One region of the Pseudoalteromonas espejiana DSM 9414 genome, then DNA from elsewhere that is predicted to be linked to it. Evidence: predicted binding sites of a transcription regulator. Region 1 holds the regulator's gene; each other region holds the start of a gene.
The links. Region 1 encodes sigma-54, which starts transcription at its own class of promoters, with help from an activator protein. Its sites were predicted from a motif close to GTTGGCACGNNNNTNGNNT; they were not measured.
Positions count from the first base shown of each region.

Region 1 (3,158 bases):
CTGATACGCTGCGTACCAAAGAGGGCAGTAAGTTTACCGGAATATTATCTACGCAATAATAACCCAAATCTTCAACTACGCGCAAAGCAACCGACTTTCCTGAACCAGAACGGCCGCTTATGATAATCAACTCCATTTATCGCCCTTAGTATTTACTACGATTGTTCAACAATAACGTTATACAGCTCAGCATCGGTTTTTGCACTGCGTAGCTGTTTACAAAATTCTTTGTTGCTCAGTTTATCAGCTATAGTTGCTAGAGTCTTTAGGTGCTGCTGGTTATCACCATCTGGTACGATGAGTGCCACAAAAATATCAACCGGGCAGTTATCTATCGCATCAAAGTTAACAGGTGTATCGCTAACAAGTACTAATGCAAGCGGCTCTTCTACGCCACCCATTCTGCCATGAGGAATCGCGATTCCTCGGCCAATACCTGTGCTACCTAGTTTTTCTCTGCTTGCTAATGCGTTGAGAATATCTTGCTGTGGTAAATAAGGTAATTTTTCATGAGCGAGTTCGCTAATGAATTCTAAAATTCTTTTTTTACTACTAAAAAGGACCGCAGCTTTGCTGCAGTCCTGGCATACTAATGTACTTAATTTCATAATATTAGTGTCTAGCGAGCTTCTCTTTATGTTTAATAACTTGGCGATCGAGTTTATCAATCAACGAGTCTATTGCGGCATACATATCTTGGTGCTCTGTAGAGGCAAATAAGTCTGCGCCACTTACATGAATTGTCGCTTCAGCTTTTTGGTTGAGTTTTTCTACATCGAGAATGACATGCACATTGCTAATATGATCTGAGTGCCTTTCCAGCTTTGCAAATTTATTATTTACATAGTCTTTAAGTGATTCAGTTACTTCTACGTGACGACCAGTTAGGTTTAGTTGCATAAGCATTTCCTCTTTGTTTTTTACGTCTTATATCAAACTCTTTCTCTGATTTGACGGTGGAATAGCTAGCGATTCACGGTATTTTGCTATTGTGCGTCTAGCTACTTTAATTCCTTGCTCTGCCAATATATCCGCAATTTTGCTATCACTCAATGGTTTAGCTGAGTTTTCCGCGGCAATTAGCTTTTTAATCAAGGCGCGTATTGCTGTAGATGAGCACTCACCACCGTTTTCGGTGCTTACATGGCTTGAGAAAAAGTATTTAAGCTCAAAAATACCACGTGGTGTATGCATATATTTTTGCGTAGTTACACGCGAAATTGTCGACTCGTGCATTTCTACCATTTCAGCAACATCGTTTAATACCATAGGCTTCATGGCTTCAGGGCCATGTTCAAAAAATGCCTGCTGCTGTTTTACAATACAGTTAGTTACTTTTAATAGCGTATCGTTTCTGCTCTCTAGGCTTTTAATAAACCATTTAGCTTCTTGCAGGTGAGAGCGAATAAATTGGCTATCACCCGAAGATTTTACGGTACGCGACATAGCCGCATACTGACTATTTACACGTATTTTTGGCATGCTATCTGGGTTTAACTCAACCACCCAGCGGCCTTTAATTTTTTTAACCGATACATCAGGTATAACATACTCAGACTCTTCCCTCACTATGGTATCAGCAGGTTTTGGGTTGAGAGTGTGTATTAATGTCATTACCTCTTTAAGCTCATCTTCTTTGAGCTTTGTTTTCTTCATTAATGTACGATAGTCGCGAGCTGCTAATAGATCAATATGATCGGTTAAGATCATTTTTGTTTGTTCTATTAAAGGTGTATCTTTATCAAATTGATTCAACTGTATACATAAGCACTCTTGTAGGCTTCGTGCTGCAATACCTACAGGGTCAAATAATTGAATTCGCTTTAAAACAGCTTCAATTTCATCAAGTTCAACTTCAACGTCATCATCGTGCTCTTGGTTAAAGCTTTCTAAAATTTCTTCGCAGCTTAACGTTAAAATACCTGAGTCATCTACAGCTTCTACAATGGCAATAGCAATTGCTTCGTCGGTAGGGCTAAAGGGTGTAAGTTGAAGCTGCCACATTAAATACTCATGAAGCGTTTCGGTAGAAGCACCTTGGTAAATAGACTCATCTTCTGGCATTGGGCCTGATGAAGCTGCAGGCGCGGCGCTCATGTATTCATCCCACGTAACATCCATTGCCATATCATCGCTAACGGTGTCTTTATTTAAAGCTTCACCGCTGTCTTGTTCGTATTCGCTGGCTGAATCGTCAGTTGATGCGCTTACGGTTACATCATCGGTGTCTGCTTTTTGCTCGTTTTTTCCAGCCGAATCTTCCGTGTAATCTTGCTCTTCAACTTCTAATAGCGGGTTGCTATCAAGTGCTTCTTGTATTTCTTGCTGGAGATCCAATGTACTGAGCTGCAGCAAACGTATCGCTTGCTGCAATTGTGGAGTCATTGTAAGTTGCTGGCCCATGCGCAGCTGTAATGATTGCCTCATGTATCTCTAACAATCCTTTTATGTTGTTATAATTAATATTAGCAGATGCTCAAAGGAGTGGCTTGATTGTTACAGCCTAAATTGCTCGCCTAAGTAAACATCGCGCACAGTTTTGTCGTTTAATACGTGTTCTGGAGTGCCAGATGCAATTAGCTCCCCATGAGAAACAATGTAGGCTTTTTCACAAACATCAAGGGTTTCTCTTACGTTGTGATCGGTAATTAGTACCCCAATCCCACGATTTTTAAGATGTTCAATTATTTTCTTTATATCTAACACTGAAATTGGATCAACACCAGCAAAAGGCTCATCCAATAAAATAAATTTAGGATTTGCGGCTAATGCGCGGGCAATTTCAACGCGGCGACGTTCGCCACCAGAAAGCGCCATACCTTGGCTGTCGCGAATGTGCTGAATACTAAACTCATCAAGTAGGTTGTTAAGCGTTTCTTCTCTAGCGGCTTTATTAAGCTCTTTTCGCGTTTCTAAAATCGCCATTAAGTTTTGATAAACTGTTAACTTTCTAAAAATTGATGACTCTTGTGGTAAATAGCCAATACCTAAGCGAGCACGGCTGTGCATAGGTAATAACGTAATGTCGTTATCATCTATTGAAATTTTACCTTTATCGCTAGGAACTAGGCCTACAATCATGTAAAACGTGGTGGTTTTACCTGCACCATTAGGGCCTAGTAAGCCAACAATACTACCTGCTTGAACTTCTAACCCAA
Region 1 is NZ_CP011028.1:3,214,292-3,217,449, reverse strand. It holds gene rapZ (RNase adapter RapZ) at 1-136, opposite strand, end outside; gene PESP_RS14600 (PTS sugar transporter subunit IIA) at 156-608, opposite strand; gene hpf (ribosome hibernation promoting factor) at 613-900, opposite strand; gene PESP_RS14590 (RNA polymerase factor sigma-54) at 928-2,427, opposite strand; gene lptB (LPS export ABC transporter ATP-binding protein) at 2,497-3,158, opposite strand, start outside.

Region 2 (3,158 bases), 1.6 Mb from region 1:
CCAAAGTGGTATAGAGCTGTGTAAAGCAATAAGAAAGTTCTCTAATGTGCCCATTATTATGGTATCAGCGAAGGTAGAAGAAATAGACCGACTACTTGGGCTTGAGCTTGGTGCCGATGACTACATTTGCAAACCCTTTAGCTATGCAGAGCTAGTGGCGCGAGTAAAAGCTATTTTAAGGCGAATTAATAATACTAAAGAGCCGGTAAATAATGTGATGACGCTTGATGAAAGTACTTACAGTGTAAAATATAAAACCAGTAGCATTGAGTTGACCAACTTTGAGTTTCAACTGTTTAAGCCTTTGTATTCAAACCCTAACAGGATTTATTCACGTGATAGCTTAATGGATACTATGTATGCAGACCAACGTATTGTGAGTCATCGTACTATCGACAGCCACATTAAAAAGTTACGCAAAAAGCTCGATGAAGTAACCCAAACCGACAGTGTTATTCAGTCGGTTTATGGGGTGGGGTATCGCTTTGTACATCCTCAATAGGTGAGTTTTGAGGTATTTCTATTCTTCGTCAGCATTTTTAATACGCTCTAAACGGTCGAACTCTTCATATTCGGCCGCTTGAATTTCATCTAGCACGGCATCTACGTCAGCAGCTTCGGTGCTGTCCTCAAACTCACCGCTTAAGGTTGTATTTGGCGTTAGACTAGCCTCTTCAAATAACGCCCACATTTCTTTTGCGTATTGCGTTTTTAATAGGCTTGGCGCAAATTCACCATAATAGCGGCGCATATTATTTACATCGCGGGTAAACATAGCTTGGGCACTGTTGTTAGCTGCAGCGTTAACTGCTTGAGGCAGGTCAATAATGACTGGGCCGTTATTATCTACAAGTACATTAAATTCAGACAAATCACCATGAATAATACCCGTGCAGAGCATAAGCTTAATGTAGTGAATCATCATTTTATACTGCTCTATAGCTTGCTCTTGGGTAAGCGTTACATGGCCTAACTGTGGGGCTACATCGCCATCTTCATCGCATACAAGCTCCATTAGCAGTACGCCATCAATACAGTAGTAGGTGTCGGGGACTCTTACGCCTGCGCGCGATAGACGTGAAAGGGCGTCTACTTCAGCATTTTGCCAAATTTCTTCTTCTAATTGACGGCCATAGCTTGAGCGTTTACCCATTGCACGAGCTTGTCGCCCACCCCGTACTTTGCGCCCCTCTTGATATTGGGCTGCTTTTTTAAAGCTTCGCTTTACAGCGTCTTTATAAACTTTTGCACAGCGTATTTCGCCACCGCTTCGTACTACAAATACATCGGCTTCTTTACCGCTCATCAAGCGGCTGATCACTTCGTCGATTAAACCATCATCAACAAGAGGTTGTAGGCGTTTAGGTATTTTCACAGTTGTACTACTAGAAAAATTGGAAGGTTAAACATGTAATTTAATGAGTCCTTTAGTATTTGTAACAGGAAATAACAGTATACGCTAGCTGTTTCAATACTGTGCACAATAACCGAAATTATAGCTAAGGTAAAAATAACATACTAAAAACTACATTTATTTTTATTTCCTTATTGTTTGCACATTGTTTGCGTTTTTTAAAGGTAATTTATAACCATACCCTTTATTGATATTTAACCCAAGGTGACCACGATGAAGCATTTATCTACCTTTGCAGTAGCTGCATTATTATCAGTGGCTTTTTCAGCCAATGTAGCTGCTAGAGGCGGTGATAACCCACCGGCCAAACCAGATTTTTCGAGCATTGATGCAGACGGTGATGGTGTGATAAGCCTGGCAGAATTTAGCGAAAGTGCGCCACCACATGGCGATGCACAAACTATTTTTGATGAAATAGACACTGATGGAAATGGTGAAATTAGCGAACAAGAATTAAGTGAACACAAGCCACCACGTCGCGCACGTTAAAGGAGATAAATATGATCAACAGTATTGGCAGCTCATCGAGCTTTATGACTCAACAAAGTAATCAAGTAAGTGCTTTAACTACTGAGCAAACTGACTTTGTAAAAGAAACACTTGCTGAGTTTGATGCAGAAAACTTAAGTACCGAAGACGCGCAAAGTATTCAAGCCGCGTTTGAAGAACAAGGTATTTCGCCGACAAAAGAACTTGCCGATTTAATGAGCGAGCTTGAGTTTGATGCTAAAAGTATTGGTGATGCAGGACGACCAGAAGGGCAACGCCCGCCGCCACCGCCACAAAACTCATTAGAGTCTGTTGATACTGACGAAGTAGTAAGTTATTTAGATGAGTTATTAACTGAGTATTCAAGCCAGCTATCTGACGAAGATAAAGACTCTATATTGTCTTCAGTACAAGAAAAATTTGGTTTAAGTGAAGGCGATTCACTGCTAAATGTAACAGCTTAGGTGTTATAACTTGAGGTAAAGCTGACTGTTTATCCTTAGGTCTTAAGTCCAAAGCTCGGCTAATACCAACCCGCAAAAATACTTTATCATTTTGAGGGGTTAAACCTGATGCTAGTTGCGTTAAAAATTTCTCATTTAGAACAACTAAATAGCAAAATTTTTGCCTTACTATCAACAAGGTTTTCCTGCCTCAAAATAAATAACTTAATTAAGCGAATTGGTATAATGTATTTAACATTGCCGAGCTTTTTTAGTCGCTTTTAAAAATTTAATTTAGCTGGGTTTTAATTTTGCTGGTGCCGTCTTTTTCTGTAAATTTAAATACAAAGTCTTTTTTACCGTCTTGGTTTATATCAACCAGCAAAATATCTTTATTGTTTTTAGGTAAGGTTAATTTTAATTTCTTACGCTTTTTATTAAGTAAAGAGTCTTGTTCTCCATAATAAATATACAGTGTTTTTTTGCTGTACTTGTACACCGCATCTATTTGGCTATCGCCGTTAATGTCTCCTAAATAAAGCGCAGGCGCAGAATCATTACCATTCATGCCAATTTCCATTTCTAAATCAAGCTCAATACTCGATTTATTGGCAAACGAACCATCACTTTGCTGTTTATATAAATTCATTTCTACATCAACATCTGTGCTACCACCGCCCATAGCCATTGATGCAATAGTGCCTAAACCAATATCTAAATCCATTTTTTGTAAATCAATTAAGCCATCGTTATTAAAGTCTGTTTTTAGCAATAACTCGCTCGGGCCCTCTGTTTCAAATAAGTTGATAGGG
Region 2 is NZ_CP011028.1:1,077,489-1,080,646, forward strand. It holds gene PESP_RS04925 (response regulator) at 1-502, shown strand, start outside; gene PESP_RS04930 (PA4780 family RIO1-like protein kinase) at 521-1,375, opposite strand; gene PESP_RS04935 (EF-hand domain-containing protein) at 1,628-1,903, shown strand; gene PESP_RS04940 (hypothetical protein) at 1,915-2,367, shown strand; gene PESP_RS04945 (VCBS repeat-containing protein) at 2,636-3,158, opposite strand, start outside.
Region 2: PESP_RS04935 (EF-hand domain-containing protein) is a predicted target of sigma-54. The motif match lies at 1,551-1,569, and genes of this name have one in related genera.

Region 3 (3,158 bases), 1.2 Mb from region 1:
AAGGAGCGCTATTATAAAGGCAATAAAGTCCAAATGATTTTGAACAATATTGCTTAGCATTTATAAGCTTACTTTCGTTAGTTTTTCTAACAATGCGACAACCATTTTTGATGAATTGATTGAAGCAGTTTCTAGGTATTCTTCAAATGATTGCGGCGACTCTTTACCGGCAATGTCAGACATAGAACGAATAACCACAAATGGTGTATTAAGCGCAAAACACGTTTGCGCAATAGAAGCACCTTCCATTTCTACTGCAAGCATAGTTGGGAAGTCACTGCGTGCTTTATCAATTCGAACAGGGTCACACATGAATGAATCGCCAGTACAAATTAAACCTACTAAGGTTTTTACTTCACTAATTTGTGCAATAGTTTGCTCAGCTGCTTCTACTAATTTAGGGTGCGCTGTAAAGCCTGCTGGCATTTGCGGTACTTGGCCAATTTCGTAACCAAAAGCTGTTACGTCAACATCATGGTGGCGAACTTCTGACGAAATTACGACATCGCCCACACTTAACGATGGATCAAAACCACCTGCAGAGCCTGTGTTAATAACACAATCAGGGTTAAAGTTATCAATTAGTAGCGTTGTTGCAATTGTTGATGCCACTTTACCAATACCTGATTGAACCAGGGTAACTGTATTACCTGCTAATTCGCCAGTGTAAAAAGTAAAACCTGCTTTAGTTAAAACTTCTGGGTTTTGCATTGCTTCACGTAAAATTTTAACTTCTGGCTCCATTGCGCCAATAATACCAACATTCATAGTGTTTAATTCCTGAGTTTGAATACCTAGATTATACGTGAAGTTAGCAGTAAAAAACAAAAAAGCGAGCTTGTTTATGAGCTCGCTTTAAATACTTTTAGGAGAGTATTTAATTCTATTTTAAATTTCAGCCAACGCGGTTGTTTGCGCTTTTGCTTGAGAAGGTGACAGCACGGCAGGTTTACTAACTCTGTTGCGAGCAGGGCGAGCCGATTGTGTAGCCGCTGGCTTACCAAGTTTAAACATAATTGCATCGCGTACTTCTGATGGACGGTAACCCGATTTAACTTTCATACGAATATGAGGAATTCCCGCTGACTCTAAAGCACCGTTAACAAACCAGTCACGCTGCGCTTTATGACCATCTTTATTGGCGTTGTTAACTAGGTCAACCGCTGCCACTATGGTCATTTTTTCTTTATCTACCAATACAAAGTCGAGCTGTTTATTTTTAGCTTTAGCTAAAGCAACACGTTTAGATTTAGCAGAAAGACCTTGCTTACAATCAATTACGTCAATAAGTTTTACGCGGCTAACAATTTTATATTGATCGCCAACAGCACGTTCTAAAAGATTTAAAAAGGCACCCTCAACCTGTGTAAATACAGTTTGTTTGCGGGTAAAAGGATAAGGGTTTCCGCCATCATCACTAAATTTTGACGCAACAACTGAGGCCCCAATGACTAATACTAAAATTGATAATAAAGCGAATTCCATACGGTAACTCCATAACAACAAATTGACACTGCTCAACTAAAGCAATTTACGTGCCTAAAAACTTTGTGTTATGAGTTAATTACCGTATGCATTTTTAAAAGGTCGTATACCTTAATTAGGCTTTGTAGCCGCCTTCAATGCCTTTAACTGCAATAGCAACAGCATCGTGAGCGTGCAGCGACTCGTAATGGTTTATTTGCAACCAATAGTCACTAAAGTTATCGCGCTCAAGTACAGCCTTAATTTTACGCGCTGCATCTTCGCAAAACATAAGGTTTTGACCATTTAAGCGAGCAAACTCTTGCTCATCTTCGCGTTTTACCGCCGCTTGCACTGGGGTTTTAAGCTCAGCTTCAAGGGTGTTAATTAAATTTACAACGTCAAATTCTTGGGTGTTGCTATCAAGCTTTACTTTAACGTTTGCAATTGAACGCTGTGAGTGCGGTGTTGCAACGATACCTTGCGTAGTGCCTAACCACTCTAAAACATCTTTTTGATTAAGTGTTTCTTGGCTAAATTTTTCACTAAACGCGTTTTGAATAAGCTGGCGAGCTAAGGCAGCAGAGCACGGGCACGTTGATGAATAAGTTACATCAACACATAGCTCGTAACTAATTACGTTGTTTTCAATGGTGCTTGTAAGCGTAATCGGGTAGCTTTTCCAACCGGCTTTACCACTTAATAGCGATTTACGTCGCAGTGGTAGTTCAAACTTAAATTCTATTTGTGCTTTATCACTCAAACCTTTGTGGCTAGTAATAAAAGTATCGAGTGCTTGGGCTAGCGTTTGCGGGTTTACTTGTTGCTCGGTAGAGAGTAAATCAAGGGCTAAAAATAAACGCGACATGTGAATGCCTTTAGCGTCTTCTTTATGCAAGTTAACAAACGCACGCGCTTTAGCATTAACGTTAACGGGCGCTAAATCTTTAGATTCAAAAATAAAAGGCAGTTCAATTTCGCCCATACCAACCCAGTCTAACTTACCTGTTTGTAAGGCGGGAGCCGTATCAGCTATATCGGGCATGTTGGTTTGCATGTGCGCTACTCGTTATTGGTCATAGTAAAGCGCTGCATTTTACACTAAATAATTTATTGCTGAAATGATGAGTTTAACTTGTAAGCAAAAGTAAACATGAAAATTTTCTGTTTTTGTCGCACAACATGAATATAGCTAATAGAAAAATGCTAAAATCTGCTGCAATATGCGTTTGACTATTTTTAGGCTCCAACACAAATTGCCTAGTAAAGAGATACACTGACCTATGACCGATTCTTCTTTGAGCCCTTGGGCTCGGGTACTTTCTAGTTTAATAACTCGTTTTGGCGAGTTAAAAACCGCGGCAATGTGCTACGCACTTTTATTGGGTGTATCACTTATTTTGTCGAGCATGTTTTATTATGTAGCCCTCGGTGAAGTAAATTTAGTTGATATTTTAGCTGTGGTATTTTTTACTGCGGTTGTATCACCATTTATGATCAGCATTTTACTCAATTCAATTAGACAATTAGACGCCTCATATGCGTATTTAGATAGCGCAACAAAACAAGAAAAGCTGCTAAACCAAACCTTAAAAGACAACATTAACCGACTCAATGTAGAAATTGATGAGCGTAAAATGGCGTTTCATGCCAAGCATAGGGCAATAGAAGAGCTGCGCCGCGAAATAGCCGAG
Region 3 is NZ_CP011028.1:730,443-733,600, forward strand. It holds gene PESP_RS03310 (cobalamin biosynthesis protein CobD/CbiB) at 1-60, opposite strand, end outside; gene mtnN (5'-methylthioadenosine/S-adenosylhomocysteine nucleosidase) at 61-768, opposite strand; gene PESP_RS03320 (DUF2726 domain-containing protein) at 889-1,485, opposite strand; gene folE2 (GTP cyclohydrolase FolE2) at 1,601-2,521, opposite strand; gene arcB (aerobic respiration two-component sensor histidine kinase ArcB) at 2,748-3,158, shown strand, end outside.
Region 3: PESP_RS03320 (DUF2726 domain-containing protein) is a predicted target of sigma-54. The motif match lies at 1,525-1,543, and genes of this name have one in related genera.

Region 4 (3,158 bases), 1.6 Mb from region 1:
GTTATCTTGCTCTACGGTCACACTTATCATGCGCTTTTGAGACTCTTCGGTATCTGTTGCAAACCCTTTTAAGACCGATTTTGGCTCTTTTTTGCATAACATTGCCACACCATAGTGAGCTTTTTGGCCATGAAAATAAACGTGATACCCCATCTTCTCAACGTCTTCTAGCGGGAATGCTTCATCATGAACTTTAATTTCTTGCAGCCCAATTACGTCTGGCTGATGTTTATCTATAATTGCTTGTAACTGATGTAAGCGTGCGCGCAGACCATTGATATTGAAAGAAATAACCTTCATAAAATTTACCTTTAATTAGACTCTGTTTTTATAACTAAATTGTATCAGTAATTTAGACTACATAACATGATCGAAATGAGAAAATAGCTGCGCAAATGTTGATCAAATGGTGGCTAAAGTTTAAACATTGTAAATGCTTTATTAATTATTTAAATAAATAAAAAATTCAATTGATCTCCTTATTATTGAATATATAATGCGCAAAAATTACTTGTTTAGTCGTTCAAATAGGATCTCTCTCATGAAAACACAATTACTTTTAGCTACTGCATTATTAGCGTCTGCATCTGTATCTGCACAAAGCAACACTTACTTCAGCCAAGATAACAAACTTGAGTCTAAGTTATGTGTTTTAAGTGCGAATGAAGGTTTTACTGCGGCTCGTAAAGAAGCTGCACAACACGGTGTTTACTTATCGCGTTTTTCAAAAAGTGTATTATGTAATGGCCAAGACATTCGTGACATTGCTAAAAAAGCAACGTCTAGCCAAGTAAAAGAATCAAAGGTTGAAGTATTCGCTAAAGATGCTCACCAAGAAACACAGTTATGTATGACTGCACTTAAAAAAGGTTTAGCGCCAGTACGTCAAAAAATTGGTAATTTAAACTCTTTAAAGTGTAATGGTCAAAACGTAACTGAGTTTGTAAAGCGTTACCAAAACGCTGCCATTTAATTTTTAAGCTTTAAATTAGCTTTATAGAAAATGCCCGGTTTATACCGGGTATTTTTTTGCAAAAATTACAAGGTAAGCTGCAATCATTGCAAAGCTAAGTAATTGATAACTGTATATAAAACATCCTTTTAAAGGCTAAGTGGCTGTTTTTTGGTAAGTTATATGTTCTGGCATCAGACTTGTATTAGTTAAAGTGACATTTACTAACTACAAGGATACGTCTTATGAAAAAGTTAACACTCGCAACAACTATTTTAGCATCTTTGAGCTTAGCGGCTTGTGCCTCAAACCAAGGCTTAGAAAAAATCGATAGCGATTTTGCAAGTTTAGATAACGACAGTGATGGTTATATTTCAAAAGTAGAAGCAGATGACGACAGCATCTGGGGCCACTTTTCAAATATTGATACCAATATGGATAACGAGATCAGTCGTAAAGAATTTAACGCTTACATGCAATTAAATACCGGTAAGGTAGCCACTGACAGTGAAGTTAGTGAATCAGCATTTAAAGCTAAGATAGCAAAGTTTGATAAAATCGAAAATGATTTTAAGAGCTTAGATAATGACAAAAATGGTTACATTTCAGTAGAAGAAGCTGACGATGATGACATTTCAAACCATTTTGGTTACATGGATGGAAATAACGATAAACGCATCAGCAAAGGTGAGTTTAAAGGTTATATTAAAAAATACGGTAAAGCCGTAGCTGAAGATGATGCTCTTAAGGTATTAAGACACAGCTAATATTACCTAAATGAGTTAATAAAAACAGCCAGCATTAATTGCTGGCTTTTTTGTGCATTTAATTTAGATAAAAGGCAGATATATTTTCCACCTTTTATGATGTTCTGTCATAATAGATGGCTGTGTATTTTAAAGGGCTGAGCAAAATTATGGCAGGTCGTCGAATTAGTGACGAGCAATTAATTGAGATCATTGAAGCGGCTATATTTGTCGCAGACAAACCAGTTAGTAAGCGCCATTTAAAAGACACAGTACTTGCTGATTTAGCACTATCAATGGCAAGAATTAACGCAGCAATTGAAGCTATAGAAAGCCATTTTCAGACACGAGGTATACGCCTTGTAGAAGTTGGCAGCGGTTATCGGTTTCAGGCTTGTAGTAGCTTAAGCCCTTGGCTGAGCAATTTATGGCAAGAACGAGCGCCTAAGTATTCGCGCGCGCTTTTAGAAACTTTGTCGTTAATAGCCTACAGGCAACCAATAACACGTGGTGAAATAGAGCAAGTAAGAGGCGTTACTACCGGCTCAGCAATTATAAAAACCCTTCTCGAGCGAGAGTGGGTAAAAGTGGTAGGGCATAAAGAAGTACCCGGTAAACCGGCACTTTATGCTACTACAAAATTATTTTTAGATTATTTTTCGTTAACGGGTTTAGAACAGCTTCCTGCATTGCCAGAGCAACAGCAAAGTAAGATAAACCAGTTATTAAGTGATCCTTCTGTGAGAGAACCATCCGAATGAGTATTCAAGGTGAAAAGTTACAAAAAGTCCTAGCCCGCGCAGGTGTAGGCTCGCGTCGCGAAATGGAAAAGTATATTGATGCTAACCGCGTTAGTGTTAACGGTAAAGTTGCCAAGTTAGGTGACCGTGTTGAAGAAACCGATTTAATTCGTGTTGATGGCCACACTGTAAAAATTGAAGAAAAAGCAGACCGTATTTGTCGCGTTATTATGTATAACAAACCAGAAGGTGAGTTAAGTACACGTAAAGACCCAGAAGGGCGCCGTACTGTTTTTGACCGCCTACCACGCATTGATGGCGAGCGCTGGATTGCGGTTGGCCGATTAGATATAAATACCGCAGGTTTAATGTTATTTACTAACGATGGTGAAATGGCTAATCGTTTAATGCACCCAAGCTACGAAGTTGAACGTGAATATTCAGCGCGTGTATTTGGTGAAGTAACTAACGAAACAATTAAAAATTTAACACGTGGTGTAGAGCTTGAAGATGGACCCGCTAAATTCTTAAATATTAAACCGTTAGGCGGTGAAGGAATTAACCGTTGGTACAATGTTACGCTAAACGAAGGACGTAACCGCGAAGTTCGTCGATTATGGCAATCGCAAGATGTTGAAGTGTCACGCCTTATTCGTATTCGTTACGGTAAATTAGAGCTTGATAAACGCCTACCACAAGGTGGTTGGGCTGAACTTGATT
Region 4 is NZ_CP011028.1:1,599,375-1,602,532, forward strand. It holds gene xthA (exodeoxyribonuclease III) at 1-300, opposite strand, end outside; gene PESP_RS07400 (exonuclease III) at 542-973, shown strand; gene PESP_RS07405 (EF-hand domain-containing protein) at 1,198-1,719, shown strand; gene scpB (SMC-Scp complex subunit ScpB) at 1,869-2,459, shown strand; gene rluB (23S rRNA pseudouridine(2605) synthase RluB) at 2,456-3,158, shown strand, end outside.
Region 4: PESP_RS07405 (EF-hand domain-containing protein) is a predicted target of sigma-54. The motif match lies at 1,140-1,158, and genes of this name have one in related genera.